Regions from separate parts of the Shewanella sp. Shew256 genome, predicted to be linked through region 3. Evidence: predicted binding sites of a transcription regulator. Region 3 holds the regulator's gene; each other region holds the start of a gene.
What was found. The regulator ArgR, encoded in region 3, controls arginine synthesis, uptake and breakdown. The targets are predictions, from matches to a motif close to ANTGAATANNTATTCANT.
Positions count from the first base shown of each region.

Region 1: the regulator ArgR is predicted to act here: its motif matches at 2,534-2,551, upstream of argA (amino-acid N-acetyltransferase).
Region 2: the regulator ArgR is predicted to act here: its motif matches at 2,482-2,499, upstream of argC (N-acetyl-gamma-glutamyl-phosphate reductase).

Region 1 covers NZ_NAJR01000009.1:144,170-149,233, forward strand. Annotated here, with positions in the region: gene coaBC (bifunctional phosphopantothenoylcysteine decarboxylase/phosphopantothenate--cysteine ligase CoaBC) at 1-970, opposite strand, end outside; gene radC (RadC family protein) at 1,092-1,769, shown strand; gene rpmB (50S ribosomal protein L28) at 1,892-2,128, shown strand; gene rpmG (50S ribosomal protein L33) at 2,135-2,308, shown strand; gene argA (amino-acid N-acetyltransferase) at 2,631-3,950, shown strand; gene B5P39_RS16525 (PH domain-containing protein) at 4,054-4,572, shown strand; gene rarD (EamA family transporter RarD) at 4,631-5,064, opposite strand, start outside.
Region 2 covers NZ_NAJR01000009.1:2,897-7,960, forward strand. Annotated here, with positions in the region: gene ppc (phosphoenolpyruvate carboxylase) at 1-2,065, opposite strand, end outside; gene argC (N-acetyl-gamma-glutamyl-phosphate reductase) at 2,731-3,711, shown strand; gene argB (acetylglutamate kinase) at 3,743-4,525, shown strand; gene B5P39_RS15890 (ornithine carbamoyltransferase) at 4,538-5,064, shown strand, end outside.
Region 3 covers NZ_NAJR01000001.1:257,044-262,107, reverse strand. Annotated here, with positions in the region: gene B5P39_RS01155 (thiol-disulfide oxidoreductase DCC family protein) at 1-328, shown strand, start outside; gene mdh (malate dehydrogenase) at 424-1,359, opposite strand; gene argR (transcriptional regulator ArgR) at 1,649-2,119, shown strand; gene B5P39_RS01140 (NAD(P)-dependent oxidoreductase) at 2,241-2,873, opposite strand; gene B5P39_RS01135 (LysR family transcriptional regulator) at 2,993-3,895, shown strand; gene B5P39_RS01130 (Dyp-type peroxidase) at 3,960-4,901, opposite strand.

The sequences.
Region 1 (5,064 bases), on a different contig from region 3:
TTGCGACCGTCGCTAAGATATCAGGATTCCTCACCAGCGCAAGTTGCATTTCTTCGGCGGACTTTTTGATCTTACAGTCCGCAATATCGCTGACGCGATAGTCGGCAACCGCCGCGCAGCCAATGAAAATATCTTTTTTATCAACATTATCCATCACAGCGTCGAGCATGTTTTGCGCGGATTCGACATTGATTCGCGTCACCCCCTCAGGGGTTGCTAAATTTACTGGACCTGAGACCAAGGTCACAGCGGCGCCCATGTCGGCGGCGGCTTTTGCTAAGGCGAATCCCATCTTGCCTGAGCTGTGATTAGAGATATAACGCACCGGATCGATGGCTTCGCGGGTTGGTCCTGCGGTAATGAGCACCGACTGGCCCGCTAGCGGCTGAGTTTCCTGTTCAGCATAGACATCTTTTGTTGCAAAAAAGCGACTGGCTAATTCTGCGATTTCTAACGGTTCGAGCATACGACCAGGGCCTACTTCGCCACAGGCTTGGCTGCCGCTGGCGGGGCCCCACAGGGTATAACCTCGGCCTTGTAAACTCGCTAAATTGGCTTGGGTGGCTGCATTGCGATACATCTGCTGATTCATCGCGGGACACAGGGCTATCGGCGCTTCGGTCGCAAGACAAGTGGTGGTGATAAGCTCATCCGCCATGCCCGCATTGATACGGGCCAGTAAATTCGCGGTGGCGGGGGCGATAATCACTAAATCCGCCCAGCGCGCGAGCTCGATATGACCCATTGCCGCTTCGGCAGCGGGATCGAGTAAACTTGATGCCACGGGATGGCCTGATAAGGCTTGCAGAGTGAGAGGGGTAATAAATTCCATGGCGCTCTGGCTCATCACCACTCGCACATCAAAGCCGCGTTCTTTTAAGCGGCGCACTAAATCCGCACTTTTGTAGGCCGCTATGCCGCCACCAATACCCAGTAGGACGTTTTTCGTTATCAGGCTCACAGACATCATCCGAGATTGAAATAATGTCGCCAACCATACCACAAAGCGACTAATTGGCGTGACTGTCCCAGTTCAAAAAAACTCGTCCATACTTGTCTAAAGTGAAAATTCGCGCTGACAAGGAGGTCGTATGGCGATTAAGGATTGGCCCGAGGGCGAAGGCCCGCGGGATAAATTATTAGTAAAAGGCGCCGCCCATCTCTCGGATGCAGAATTACTGGCTGTTTTACTGCGAAATGGGCTGAGCGGATTGAATGCGGTCGACCTTGCACGCTCACTCATTCATGAATTTGGTGGATTAAGAAGCTTACTTTGCGCACCAAAGCATCAGGTGTGTCGACTTCCGGGCGTGGGACCTGTAAAATACGCCCAGCTTCAAGCCGCGGCTGAATTAGCGAGGCGTGTGGCACAAGAAAACCTGCAGAGAGGTCAGGTTTTGACAAATCCCGATTTAACTCGGGATTATTTAATGAGACAATTAGCTGACCGCTCCTATGAAGTGTTCGCAATTTTGCTGCTGGATAGCCAGCATAGAGTGATTCAATTCGTCGAATTATTCCGCGGAACAATAGATTCAGCTTCGGTGTATCCACGTGAAGTGGTGAGCCTAGTGCTGGAGAAAAAGGCTGCTGCCGTCATAGTGTGTCACAATCATCCGTCTGGTATTGCCGAGCCCAGTCAGGCTGACAGACGAATAACTGAGCGATTAAAAAATGCGTTAGCAACCATAGACGTATCCTTACTGGACCATATGGTTGTTGGTGATCGAGAGATAGTTTCCTTCGCGGAACGAGGCTGGATTAATTAATCTAACGCTTGATCTTACCTCTATGATCGTGTATAAAATGCGCCCTCTTTGTGCCTCGGGCGACGGCCATACGAGGTACATTAATGCTCGAGCGTTAAAATTGTTTTTTGGAGAAGACTGACATGTCAAGAGTATGCCAAGTTACTGGCAAGAAGCCGATGGTTGGTAACAACCGTTCGCACGCAAAAAACGCGACCCGTCGTCGTTTTTTACCTAACCTGCAAAACCACCGTTTCTGGTTAGAAGAAGAAAAACGTTTCGTACAGTTACGTGTATCTACTAAAGGTATCCGTCTGATCGATAAGAAAGGTATTGAAGTTGTTGTTGCTGAACTTCGTGCCCGTGGCGAGAAGGTGTAATAGATCATGGCTAAAGCTAAAGGTAATCGTGAGAAGATCAAATTAGTTTCTACAGCTAAAACTGGTCACTTCTACACAACTGAAAAAAACAAGCGTAACATGCCAGAAAAAATGGAAATCAAAAAATTTGATCCAGTTATTCGTCAGCACGTTATCTACAAAGAAGCAAAAATCAAGTAATCCTTGTTTAGTGTTTCGAGAAAAGCCCCTTATCTAAGGGGCTTTTTTTTGGTCTTTTTTGGCTTCTCGTCATCAAGTTGAGATAAATCTGTCCCATACTTGGCCAGTGCAGCTAAATGATATCGAGTTAAAAAAATGTGATCATTCATCAAAAATGCAATTTTTTGAAAATATAAGCATTTTATTGTATTAAAACTGCATTTTAATGAGAATAAATTCTTTATTGGTGAATTAAAATGCAATACTATACGCGTGTTTTAGTCATTCACTCCTGGTGTGTCATGTTGGCATTGCCAGCTCAAATATGAGGTGTAAACAACGCGTGCGTACCACTGAACTGGTTGATGGATTTCGTCATTCTGCCCCTTACGTCAATGCCCATAGAGGGAAAACCTTTGTGGTGATGTTGGGTGGCGAGGCTTTAGCACAAAATCAATTTCGCGGCATTTTGAATGACGTGGCCCTGTTGCACAGTTTAGGCATTAAAGTGGTGTTGGTGTATGGCGCGAGGCCGCAAATCGATGCGGCGTTGGCAGCCAATGGGATTGAACCCGCCTACCACGAAGGTGTACGTATCACCGATGAAGACTCGCTTAAAGTGATCAAGCAGGTCGCGGGCGCATTGCAGTTTGATATCACCGCGCGTTTATCGATGAGCCTCAGTAATACGCCGATGCAAGGCGCGCAAATCAACTTAGTCAGCGGTAACTTTGTGATTGCCCAGCCTCTAGGGGTCGATAACGGCGTGGATTTTTGTTTAAGCGGCAAAGTGCGCCGTATCGATACTCAAGGGCTTAAGCGTCAGCTCGATAACCACTGTATTGTGTTGATGGGGCCGATTGCTGCATCGGTCACTGGCGAGAGTTTTAACCTCACCGCCGAAGAGATTGCCACTCAAGTCGCGATCAAGCTGAAGGCCGACAAGATGATTGGCTTTAGTTCGCAAAACGGCATCCTCGATCGCAATGGCGATGTGATTGCCGAATTAATGCCAAATGACGCGCAAAACATTCTGACTAAGCTTGCTGAGCAAGGTTCGGCCTGTGTGGGTACTATGGCTTTTCTCAAGGCGAGTATTGATGCGTGCCGCAATGGTGTGCCCCGTTGTCATTTGGTCAGTTATCTCGATGACGGTGCTTTGCTGCAGGAGTTGTTTTCCCGTGAGGGCATAGGTACGCAAATCGTAACAGAAAGCGCTGAGCGTCTGCGCCGCGCATCGATTAGCGATATTGGCGGCGTACTAAACTTAATTCGCCCCTTGGAAGAACAAGGCATTTTGGTGCGCCGCAGTCGTGAGCAGCTTGAGATTGAGATCGAGCAGTTTATGTTGATTGAGCGTGATGGCTTAGTCATTGGCTGTGCGGCCCTGTATCCCTTCGAGGAGGATAACGCCGGGGAGTTTGCCTGTTTGGTGGTGCACCCAGATTATCGCGATGCAGATAGGGGCAGTTTGCTGCTGAAAAACATCATAGGTCAGGCGCGTAGCCGCGGTTATTCCCGTTTGTTTGCCTTGACTACCCGCAGCATTCACTGGTTCTTAGAGCATGGCTTTGTGATTGAAGATGTGGAAGCCTTACCGCAGAAGAAAAAGCAGCTGTATAACTACCAGCGCCGCTCTAAAATTCTCGCCCTCGATCTGTAAGCTTTGCACGCTTGATAAGATGCCAGCCTAGCGCTGGCATTTTTATTGACATAATATGTCTTTGTTGGCAGATTAAGCTTTTCTACCTTAAGGACTGCCCACCATGGTGACTCAGTTTTTCTCCCTCGCGCCTCTGACTCAAACCTCCATTTTAAGCTTTATTATCTTGTTGTTAGGTTTGGCTGGCGTACTGTGGATGTTGTGGGTTAAACCTATGCCGAAAGTGGCGAAATCGGCGAGCTTAGGCATCTTGTTAGTGATGATTGGCGGATTTTCTTGGGTGTTTTATCAATCCCATAATGCTGAAATCGCATTAACCGACACCGAGCTAAAACTCGATATTCCCTTCTATAAAGTGCAGTTAGTACGCTCAGAGCTGCTGGTCGAACAGGCGCGCATTATCGATTTGAAGCAGGAGGCGGATTTAGCACCTAGCTTTAAAACCAATGGTATCGGTATGCCAGGATTTCAACTCGGCTGGTTTAATCTAAAAGGGAAGGGTAAGGCATTTGTGGCTGTGACGGATAAATCCGAACTAGTGCTAGTGCCAACGACGCGAGGCTACAATCTGCTTTTGTCTGTGCCCGAGGGCGAAAGGTTTATTACCCAGCTACAAAAATAGCTGTTAAGTACATGCTCACTTAACCACTATTTTTGCAACTGTCGGCTGCGGCGTGATGTTATTGCGCCGTTTTGCGTTTATAGGCCATATCGAATGTGAACACCAACAGGGCGCTCCAGATAAAGCCAAAGGTGATGCTCTTCTCGGCATCGAAGGGTTCATTGAATAAGGTTACCGCGAGGATAAACATAATACTCGGGCCGATATATTGGAAAAAGCCGAGCATAGACAATGGAATACGTACCGCTGCACCGGCAAAACACAATAGTGGAATCGTGGTAACAATCCCCGCTGCCATCAACAACAAATTAAGGTGCCAATCGTTGGTGAGCATATTCGCTGTGGCGCTATCTAAAGTCGCGACCAGATAAACCAATGCGACCGGTAGCAGAATGGCGGTTTCGACTAACAGACCCGATTTAGCATCCACATTGACCTTTTTACGCAGCAGCGCATACACCCCGAAGGTGCCCGCTAAGGCGAGGGAGACAA
Region 2 (5,064 bases), on a different contig from region 3:
AATAAGGCACAAAATCAGGCTCTTCACGGACAATACCGCGGTAAGCACTCACTGACTCCTCCGCAATTCGCTCCATACAATTGCGCCATTCCTGCTTAGGCTCGGGCGGCGGAAGCAAGGTCGCTTCTAACACCGCTGAGGTGTACAGGGCTAAGCTTTGTACCGCCAATTTAGGCAGGCCGAACTTAAAGCGGATCATCTCACCTTGCTCGGTGACGCGAATACGACCATCAACAGAGCCGGGCGGTTGCGACAGAATCGCTTTGTGAGCTGGGCCGCCGCCACGACCAATACTGCCACCACGCCCATGGAACAGCGTCAGCTTAACGCCAGCCTGTTTACAAACTGCGACTAACTGTTCCTGAGCACGGTATTGTGCCCAAGCGGCTGCCATTACACCCGCGTCTTTGGCCGAGTCAGAATAGCCGATCATCACCTCTTGCATGCCTTTGGTGTAACCACGATACCAGTCGATATCGAGCAGTGCGGTAATACACTCGGCGGCGTTATTTAAGTCGCTTAAAGTTTCAAATAGCGGCACAACGCGCATTGGGTGAGTACAGCCGGTTTCTTTGAGCAGCAATAATACGGTTAATACATCTGAAGGCTTACTCGCCATCGAGATCACATAGGAGCCCAACGCCTTCGCCGGATGCTTAGCAATTAAGCGGCATGTGTTAAGCACTTCGGCTACGTCGGCGGAAGGTTGCCAGTTGCTTGGGATCAGCGGACGACGGTTACTGAGTTCACGCAGTAAGAAGGCTTGTTTTTCAGTTTCATCCCAATGGTTAAAGTCACCCATACCTAGATAGCGGGTTAACTCTGCAAGGACATCGCAGTGACGGCCTGCGTCTTGGCGGATGTCGAGCCTTAACATATGGATGCCAAAACAAGCGAGTCGGCGCAGAATGTCGAGCAGTAAACCGTTAGCAATCAAACGCATGCCGCAGTCACATAAACTCTTATACAGCATCTCTAGCGGCGCTTTCAGGTCGCTTTCTTGCCAAATCAGCGTCGATTTATCCACTTCTGGATTGTGGCCTTCGATGCGGGCGTTTAAGTAATCTATGGTGTCGCGCAGTTTTTGTCTTAATGAGCGCAGCACAAAACGATAGGGTTCACAGCTATTGTTGGTAAACGCCATCAGCTCGCTGTTGGCTTCTTCCATCGATAACTCACCAACCAGTAACACAATATCCTTGAGGAATAAACGGGCGGCGGCATGGCGATTACGATCTAGCACTTCTTGGGTGACTTTAGCGGTCACAAAGGGGTTGCCGTCGCGATCGCCACCCATCCAGCTTGAGAAACGCACTGGTGCGATATCGATAGGCAATTGCTGGCCTGTGCGATCTTGCACTTGATCGTTGAGTTGCCTTAAAAAGTCGGGGACGGCATGCCAGAGGGATTCTTCAATCGTCGATAATCCCCAGCGGGCTTCATCCACTGGTGTTGGGCGTTCACGGCGAATTTCATTGGTGTGCCAGATCTGGGCGATTAACTGACGCAGACGCAGGTTAATTTGGCGGCGCTCTCTGTCGGACAGTTGATTGTTTTCTTGCTCGGCGAGGCAATCCACAATCGCAGCATATTTTTGGATCAGTGTGCGGCGAGAGATTTCCGTTGGATGCGCGGTGAGGACTAAGTCGATATCCAGCGTTTTTAAGCAATCCAACATCTTGGTTTGATCGATACGGCCATTCAGCATGCGGCCAAGCAACTGTTCGACTGGATCCGGTACGCAAACCAGCTCATCGCAGTTACGGCTAATAGTATGAAATTGTTCGGATAAGTTTGCTAAGTTGAGGAATTGGTTAAAGGCTTTAGCAAAAGGCACTAACTCTTCATCGGGGAGCGCGGTGAGCAGTTCTAGCATTTGCTCCCGTGCTGCTTCATCGCCACGGCGGGAATCTTTTGCGAGTTTACGAATTTGCTCAACCTTCTCGAGGAAAGAATCACCGAGGTGGGTGCGCATCGTATCGCCCAAGATTTGCCCTAACATACTCACGTTCGATCTTAACGACGCATACATGTCGGTCACATTGTCTGCCACATTACCTGCCATAGTTACTCCGAATTGAAAAATATAAAAATCCGCAATATACCCAAACAACCTGTAGGTGATGAGAGTCTTCAGGTCGCTTGGGTATATAGCCCGCTAGCACAATACCCACCACTGAGGGCAATGGTCAACAGCAGAACTTATAACTTATACGACTGGCTTATCTGATATGCAACTAATCACGATAATTGTTGAAGAATATTCAATATAAATGCGAGCTGACGCAATATTTTATTATGTTTAGTGGAAGTGAATATGAACTGCATCATTTTCGGTTTTGCGGGTATGTGTCTTCGGTGTTAATAAAAAGGACTGATTTTTGAGTCTTTCATCCATAGATAACTGAGTTATTAAGCAGTTAGTGAAGTATGGTGTTATTTGCTCAGCGTGCTTGAATGCAGATAAAAGGCAAAATTTAATAAAAATATATATTCACATATATTGCATAAATAGATCTTTGTGGTAGTCTAGCCAGCAGTTGAGATGAGTCACCCCTTGTGACCTGTAGAGTAAATATCATGATGTATAGCGTTAAGCCGTCAGTGAATAAAATAACGACCCATTACGATTTCCTACGACGATAGTCTTGTCATCATAGATATACGCTGGTGCGTGTACGCTATTCATCTATTCTTTAAGTCTCTTTGATTCGGTTTATAAAAATACATATGAAAAACATCGCCATTATCGGTGCCAGTGGTTACACAGGCGCACAACTAACAGCTTTAGTCCATGCGGAGTCTGAATTATCGATTCAAGGCCTGTATGTCTCTGAAAATAGTTTAGATAAAGGTAGAGCTTTAGCAGATTTGTACCCTGTCTACAGCCACATTGACTTAGCGCTGTCACCACTGACTGAAGAAGCGAAGGCGAAGATCGTCGCCGAGGCGGATGCCGTGGTGTTAGCGACCGAGCATTCGGTGAGTTTGCATTTAGCGGCTTGGTTCTACAACCAAGGTTTAGCCGTGTTTGACTTAAGCGGTGCCTATCGTTTCAGCGATGTGGCGCAGTACCCTAAGTGGTACGGTTTTGAGCATGAATATCCCGAAGTGTTGGCCAAGGCTGTCTATGGTCTAGCCGAGTGGAATGCTAAAGACGTCGCCGCGACTAAGATGATTGCTGTGCCAGGTTGTTACCCAACAGCATCATTAACAGCATTGAAACCATTAAAGAATTTACTGACGTCAGCCTATCCAGTGATCAATGCGGTTAGTGGTGTGACGGGCGCGGGTCGTAAGGCGCAGCTGCATACCAGTTTTTGCGAAGTGAGCCTTACACCCTACGGCGTATTAGGCCACAGACATCAACCCGAGATTGCCACTCAACTGGGGCAAGAGGTGATCTTCACGCCGCACCTTGGCAACTTCAAGCGCGGCATTTTAGCGACCATCACGGTTCAGCTAAAACCGGGCACCACCACCGCCGATGTGGCTGCGGCATACAGTGTTTATGACCAAGCTGCGCTGGTGACAGTGAAACAGAACCAGTTCCCGAAGGTGGATGATGTGGTGCTGACTCCGAATTGCCACTTAGGTTGGAAGTTTGATGAGAACAGTGGCTACTTAGTAGTTGCCAGTGCCATCGACAATTTGATGAAAGGCGCGGCGAGCCAAGCCCTGCAATGCATAAAGATTCACTTTAACCTTTAACCGTTCATCCTTATTTAAGAGAGTCGTCAAGATGTCTACCAACAACTCAGTATTAGTTCTTAAAGTCGGCGGCGCCCTGCTGCAGTGTGAAATGGGGATGGCGCGTTTAATGGATACCGCAGCAGCAATGATCGCCAATGGTCAGCAAGTGCTGATGGTGCATGGCGGCGGCTGTTTGGTCGACGAGCAATTAGCCGCAAACGGCATGGAAACCGTCAAGCTAGAAGGCTTGCGGGTCACTCCGCCGGAGCAAATGCCGATTATTGCCGGTGCATTGGCCGGAACATCAAACAAGATCCTCCAAGGCGCAGCGACTAAAGCCGGGATTGTGAGCGTTGGCATGAGCTTAGCCGATGGCAACACAGTATCGGCCAAGATCAAAGATGAGCGTTTAGGGTTAGTGGGCGAGGTTTCTCCTAAAGACGCCACTTACCTCAAGTTTATTCTGTCCCAAGGTTGGATGCCGATTTGTAGCTCGATTGCCATGATGGACGATGGCCAAATGCTGAACGTGAACGCCGACCAAGCGGCGACGGTATTAGCTAAGTTGGTCGGTGGCAAGTTGGTGCTGCTATCGGATGTGTCTGGCGTGCTTGATGGTAAAGGTCAATTAATCCCTTCACTGAATGGTAAGCAGATTGCTGAGCTGGTGAAGCAAGGCGTGATCGAAAAGGGAATGAAAGTAAAAGTAGAAGCTGCGCTCGAAGTGGCGCAGTGGATGGGGCAGGCGGTTCAAGTTGCCTCATGGCGTGATGCAAGCCAATTAGTCGCATTAGCAAAAGGTGAGGCCGTGGGCACACAAATCCAACCATAAGCGGAGTAGGTTATGAAGCATTTACTATCGATAAAAGAGTTAACCCAGCAACAGTTGCTGGATCTGATTACCTTAGCCAAGACGATTAAAGCGAATCCCGCTGAGTATCGTCATGCGCTGGACGGTAAGAGTGTGGTGATGTTATTTGAAAAGCCATCCCTGCGTACTCGTGTTAGCTTCGATATCGGTATTAACAAGCTCGGCGGCCACTGTTTATACCTAGACCAACAAAATGGTGCCTTAGGTAAGCGGGAATCGGTCGCTGACTTTGCTTCTAACCTGTCCTGTTGGGCCGATGCCATTGTGGCGAGAACTTTCTCCCACAAGACCATCGAACAATTGGCCGAGTTTGGCACTGTGCCTGTGATAAATGCGCTTTCGGATTTATATCATCCCTGCCAAGCGCTGGCCGATTTCTTAACCTTGGCCGAGCATTTTGAAAATATCAGTGATGTTAAGTTAGCGTACGTAGGTGACGGTAATAACGTGACGAATTCATTGATGTATTGCGCGGCCATTCTCGGTGCCACCATGACAGT
Region 3 (5,064 bases):
CAAAGCGCGCGATCCCCACGACAGAATTGAACTGGTGGATCTTAATGCTGACAATTTCAGCTCAAGATTCAGCTATATCGATAAAGACTACGCCAATACCATTCTCCATGGCGAAACCGCCTCCGGCCAAGTGCTGCTCGGACTCGATGTCACCTGCAAAGCATGGGCGCTAACAGGCACTCGCCCTTGGGTACAAGCGCTACGCTTACCGCTTATCAAACCTATCGCGGATTGGTGCTACCTGAGATTCGCCAAGCACAGATACCGTATTTCCTATCTACTGACGGGTAAAGCCCGCTGCGACAGCCAATGCCAACTGCCTAAGTAGCGAGACTCAAGATTAAGAACCCCTGTTTAGAGAACAAAGTTTAAAGCATAAAAAAACGGAGCCATTCGGCTCCGTTTTCTCATAATTCAGAAGAATTACTTAACGAAATCAACGCCTAGTTTGATATCGCCTTTCAGCGTATCTAACATAGAATCACGGGCGTTAGCTTCGAATGCGCTCACTTCACCGTAAGGCAGTACTTTTTCGATACCGTTTTTGCCTAACAATACTGGTTGAGCGAAGAATTCAGCGTGCTCGCTGCCGCCGTCAACGTAAGCACATTCAACGATGTTAGCTTCGCCTTGCAGACCACGAACCAGAGACATACCGAAACGGCATGCCGCTTGACCCATAGACAGCGTCGCGCTGCCGCCACCGGCTTTAGCTTCAACCACTTCAGTACCCGCGTTTTGGATACGTTTAGTTAAAGAAGCCACTTCTTCATCAGAGAAAGTCACGCCTTCAACTTGAGACAGTAATGGCAGAATAGTCACGCCACTGTGGCCGCCGATCACGTTGATTTTAACGTCAGCAACGTTTAAGCCTTTTAATTCAGCGATGAAAGTCTCAGAACGGATAACGTCCAGAGTGGTCACGCCGAATAAACGGTTCTTATCGTAAACACCTGCTTTTTTCAGCACTTCAGCAGCAATAGCAACTGTAGTGTTTACTGGGTTAGTGATAATACCCACGAGCGCTTTAGGGCAAGTAACAGCCACTTTCTCGATCAGGTTGCGAACGATACCTGCGTTGATATTGAACAGATCTGAACGATCCATACCAGGTTTACGTGCAACGCCAGCAGAGATAAGCACAACGTCAGCACCCACGAGGGCAGGCGTTGGATCTTCACCAGCAAAACCTTTGATTTCAACCGCAGTTGGGATATGGCTCAAGTCAACCGCAACACCCGGAGTTACCGGTGCGATATCGTATAGAGACAGTTGAGAACCCGCAGGTAATTGAGTTTTTAACAGTAGGGCAAGAGCCTGGCCGATACCACCAGCAGCACCAAGTACAGCAACTTTCATAGTTATCTCCGTTATTTCTCGGATATTGTGACATGGATCTAATTTGCGTTGGCGTCACATTACTGGAATGTCACGCTAATTTCAATTATCCCTTAGTCGTTGATTCAAAGATTTACTAAAACAGCGCGTTGCAATGTTGAATATTTACTCTAGTTCAACAAATACATTTATAAATGAATTAGCATAAATTGAGTTAATTGCATTTTTATTCAGTCATTGTGGTTATTTGTTGACAGTTTAACCAAAACTATTCAGAATAAGCCTGTTTTTTTGAATAAAGAATAAGACTATGCAAACGACCAAGAATCAGGATGACCTTGTTAGAATTTTTAAGGCGATTTTAAAAGAGGAGCGCTTTGGCTCCCAGAGTGAAATCGTCACCGCCTTGCAAGCAGAAGGCTTTACTAATATAAACCAATCTAAAGTGTCTCGTATGCTCAGCAAGTTCGGTGCCGTGCGCACCCGCAACGCTAAGCAGGAGATGGTTTATTGCTTACCTGCCGAATTAGGCGTGCCCACTGCGGGCAGCCCGTTAAAGAATTTAGTACTCGATGTTGACCATAACCAAGCGATGATTGTTGTCCGCACTAGCCCAGGCGCCGCACAATTAATTGCTCGTTTGTTAGACTCCATCGGTAAACCTGAAGGGATTTTGGGAACCATTGCGGGTGACGATACTATCTTTATTTGTCCATCTAGCATTCAAGATATCGCCGATACCTTGGAAACCATCAAATCTTTATTCAACTACGCAGAATAAAAAAACAGGTCAGCTTGCTGACCTGTTCTATTTCCACTGTACGCTTTTCAGTCCAGGATTACCCTAATTTCAGGGCTTGTGTCCCACTTACGTTACAGTATTTAGCCGAATCTCCTCAGCTTTAGTAAGCCACACTGATCCTTTGATTGGGATGCGCCGCTTTTTCTGCTTCATCGAGCATGGCTTTGGCGTAATCACTCACCGAAATCCGGCTACGGCCATTTGCATCGGTAAAGAAACTATCGCCACCTAAACGGTAAGAGCCTTCGCTTGCACCAGGGTAGATCTCTGCCGCTGGGCTGACAAAAGTCCAGTTAACAGTGGTGTTGGCGGCGCGAAATGCCTTTAATGCTTCACCTTGAGCCAGAGCTTCATCCTTATAGGCAGACGGGAAATCTGGGCTTGAAACCAAAGTTACTCCCGGTGCCACTTCTAGACTACCTGCCCCACCGACCCACAATAAACGTGGCACTTTAGCCTGTGGCAATACGGCTAATAGATTATTAACTGTTTTCGCCACTAAGCCGTGATTCTGCTCGGCGCGGCCGCCCACTGAAGCAATTAACACATCCACGCCTGCAAAGGTTTCAGCGGTTAATGGCTGAATCAGGTCAACACTACGCACTTCTGCCGCCGTTTCACCAAGCTTGCTTGGGTCACGCACTAAGGCAACGACGTCATGACCACGGCTTAAGGCTTCATTTAAAATGGTTCCGCCAATCCAACCCGATGCACCTAATACTGCAATTTTCATTTGATAAGTCTCACTGCTGATTTAAATTGAGACCAGTTTACTTGCGATACTTAGCGTGATAAATATCGATAAATGAGCAGGATTGTTTCAGATTGAGATACTAATTGGTGTAATTATATATGGATAAAATCGCCGCTATGCGTAGCTTTATCGAAGTGGCTAACTGTGGCAGCTTTACTAAGGCCGCAGAACACCTCGATCTCAGTCGTTTACAGGTTTCTCGCCATATTCAAGAAATTGAGCAGTGGCTCAGTTTACGCCTGCTACACCGCACCACCCGCAGCGTTAGCCTGACCTTGCAGGGTGAAGAAGCCCTGCAATATTGTCAGCGGGTGCTCAGTGAAGTCGCCGCAATGGAAAGCCGCGCCCATAGTCATAACACTGAATTAGTCGGCAGTATTCGTATTGCCACACCCGTCGGACTTGGGCAGCACAGTCTGTTTGATGTGGTCGATCGCTTTATAAAATTGCATCCTAAGGTCAATATTCAGCTGTTAATGTCGGACAGTTTTGCCCAGTTGGTGGATGAGCGGGTGGACGTAGCACTGCGCTATACCGAGCAGCCAGATGAGAATCTAATCGCCCGTAAACTGATGAGCATTGATGCCGTTTTATGTGCTGCGCCCAGTTACTTGGCTCAAGCCGAGCCGTTAACCCTCCCTAACGATCTGCTCAGCCATAATTGCCTTATCCATAGTTCGCAGCAACATTGGCAGCTACTCAAGGAGCAACAGAGTGAGCTGATTAAACCTATGGGGAATCTGATGGCCAATGAAATGGGAGTGCTGGTCAGCGCCGCATTGCGTGGGCATGGCATTGCCTACTTGCCCTGTGACTTAGCTAATCAATATCTGGCCAGCGGTCAACTGCAAGAAGTGCTCCCCGAATACACGGCGCCAGGCCAAACCCTCTGGGCCGTGTACTTATCTCGCAGCTACCAACAAGCGCTAGTGCGCGCCTTTATCGATTTTACCGCTCAGCAATGGCAGCTCGATATCAATAAGTGGACAGCGGCGAGTTAAGCCCACAAACAAAAACGCACTGAGGCTTTAAGGCTCAGTGCGTTTAGTCGCGATTTGCGAAGAGTTAATTATCGAATTGCATCAAAAAATCTAAGCTTGGGGCGAAAAACGACGAGCCAGTTAACGCACTGGTGAAGTGCATCAAGTGATCGTGATTACCCGCACCATCGCCAAACACCATGCTATGGAGCATCTTCTCGAAGTGATCCGGCGTACGACAGGTTGAAATAAACATCAACCCTTGCTCCTTGAGCGAGCCGTAAGGCATGCTCTGGCGCAAAATCTCGATGGATTTACCGTTTTCATCCTTGAGGTTTACCCGCTTGATATGGCTGGTTAATGGCTTATCTTCCGACTCGTATTCGATGTTGTCTTGCTTGGTACGACCGATAATATCTTCTTGCTTTTTAAGCGGTAATCTATGCCACTTACTCAAGTTGTGGGCGTACTTTTGTACGTGAATATAGCTGCCGCCCTTAAATTCAGGGTCTTCATCCCCAACCAAGGCGACCTCTTGGCGATGACGCCCTTTCGGGTTTTCGGTGCCATCGACAAAGCCCGTTAAGTCGCGACTATCCATAAATCTAAAGCCGCGCTCTTCTTCCACTAGCTCGACTAAGTCTTCAAACATTTGGCTGATTTCGTTGGCGACTAAATGCAAAATGTCGTAACGATCGCAACGAAGATGCACAAACAGATCGTATTCGATCGCAGGCGCCTCGCGGTTACCCGCCTGCATCGCCGGGAAAGGCTTAAGCATTTCGGGGCGAGCATCGGGATAGAGACTGTCCCAATAGTTGGCGCCTATGGCCACAAAACCATTGAATGCACTGTCGGAATACTGATCCGTCAACTCATAAATATACTGCGCAACGTTGGCAATACAGGGACGCAATTGCGATTCAACGTTATCGTTGTCGCTCGCATTAAACATCAAATAGACGCTATGTAAGTTTCCCTCTGCACACACACCTAACTGTTCACGCGGCATATTTTGAATATCCATCTGGTTATCACCCTGTTGTCGATTCATTTTCGGCAATATTATCCGCAACTTTACCTGAAAATGACATTAAGTAACGCACAGTTTGTCCGTCTTTGTGATGTAAAGGCCTTTTGAGGCTGAAATATAAAAATTGACGAGGCCATTACGCCTCGTCAATGTTGTC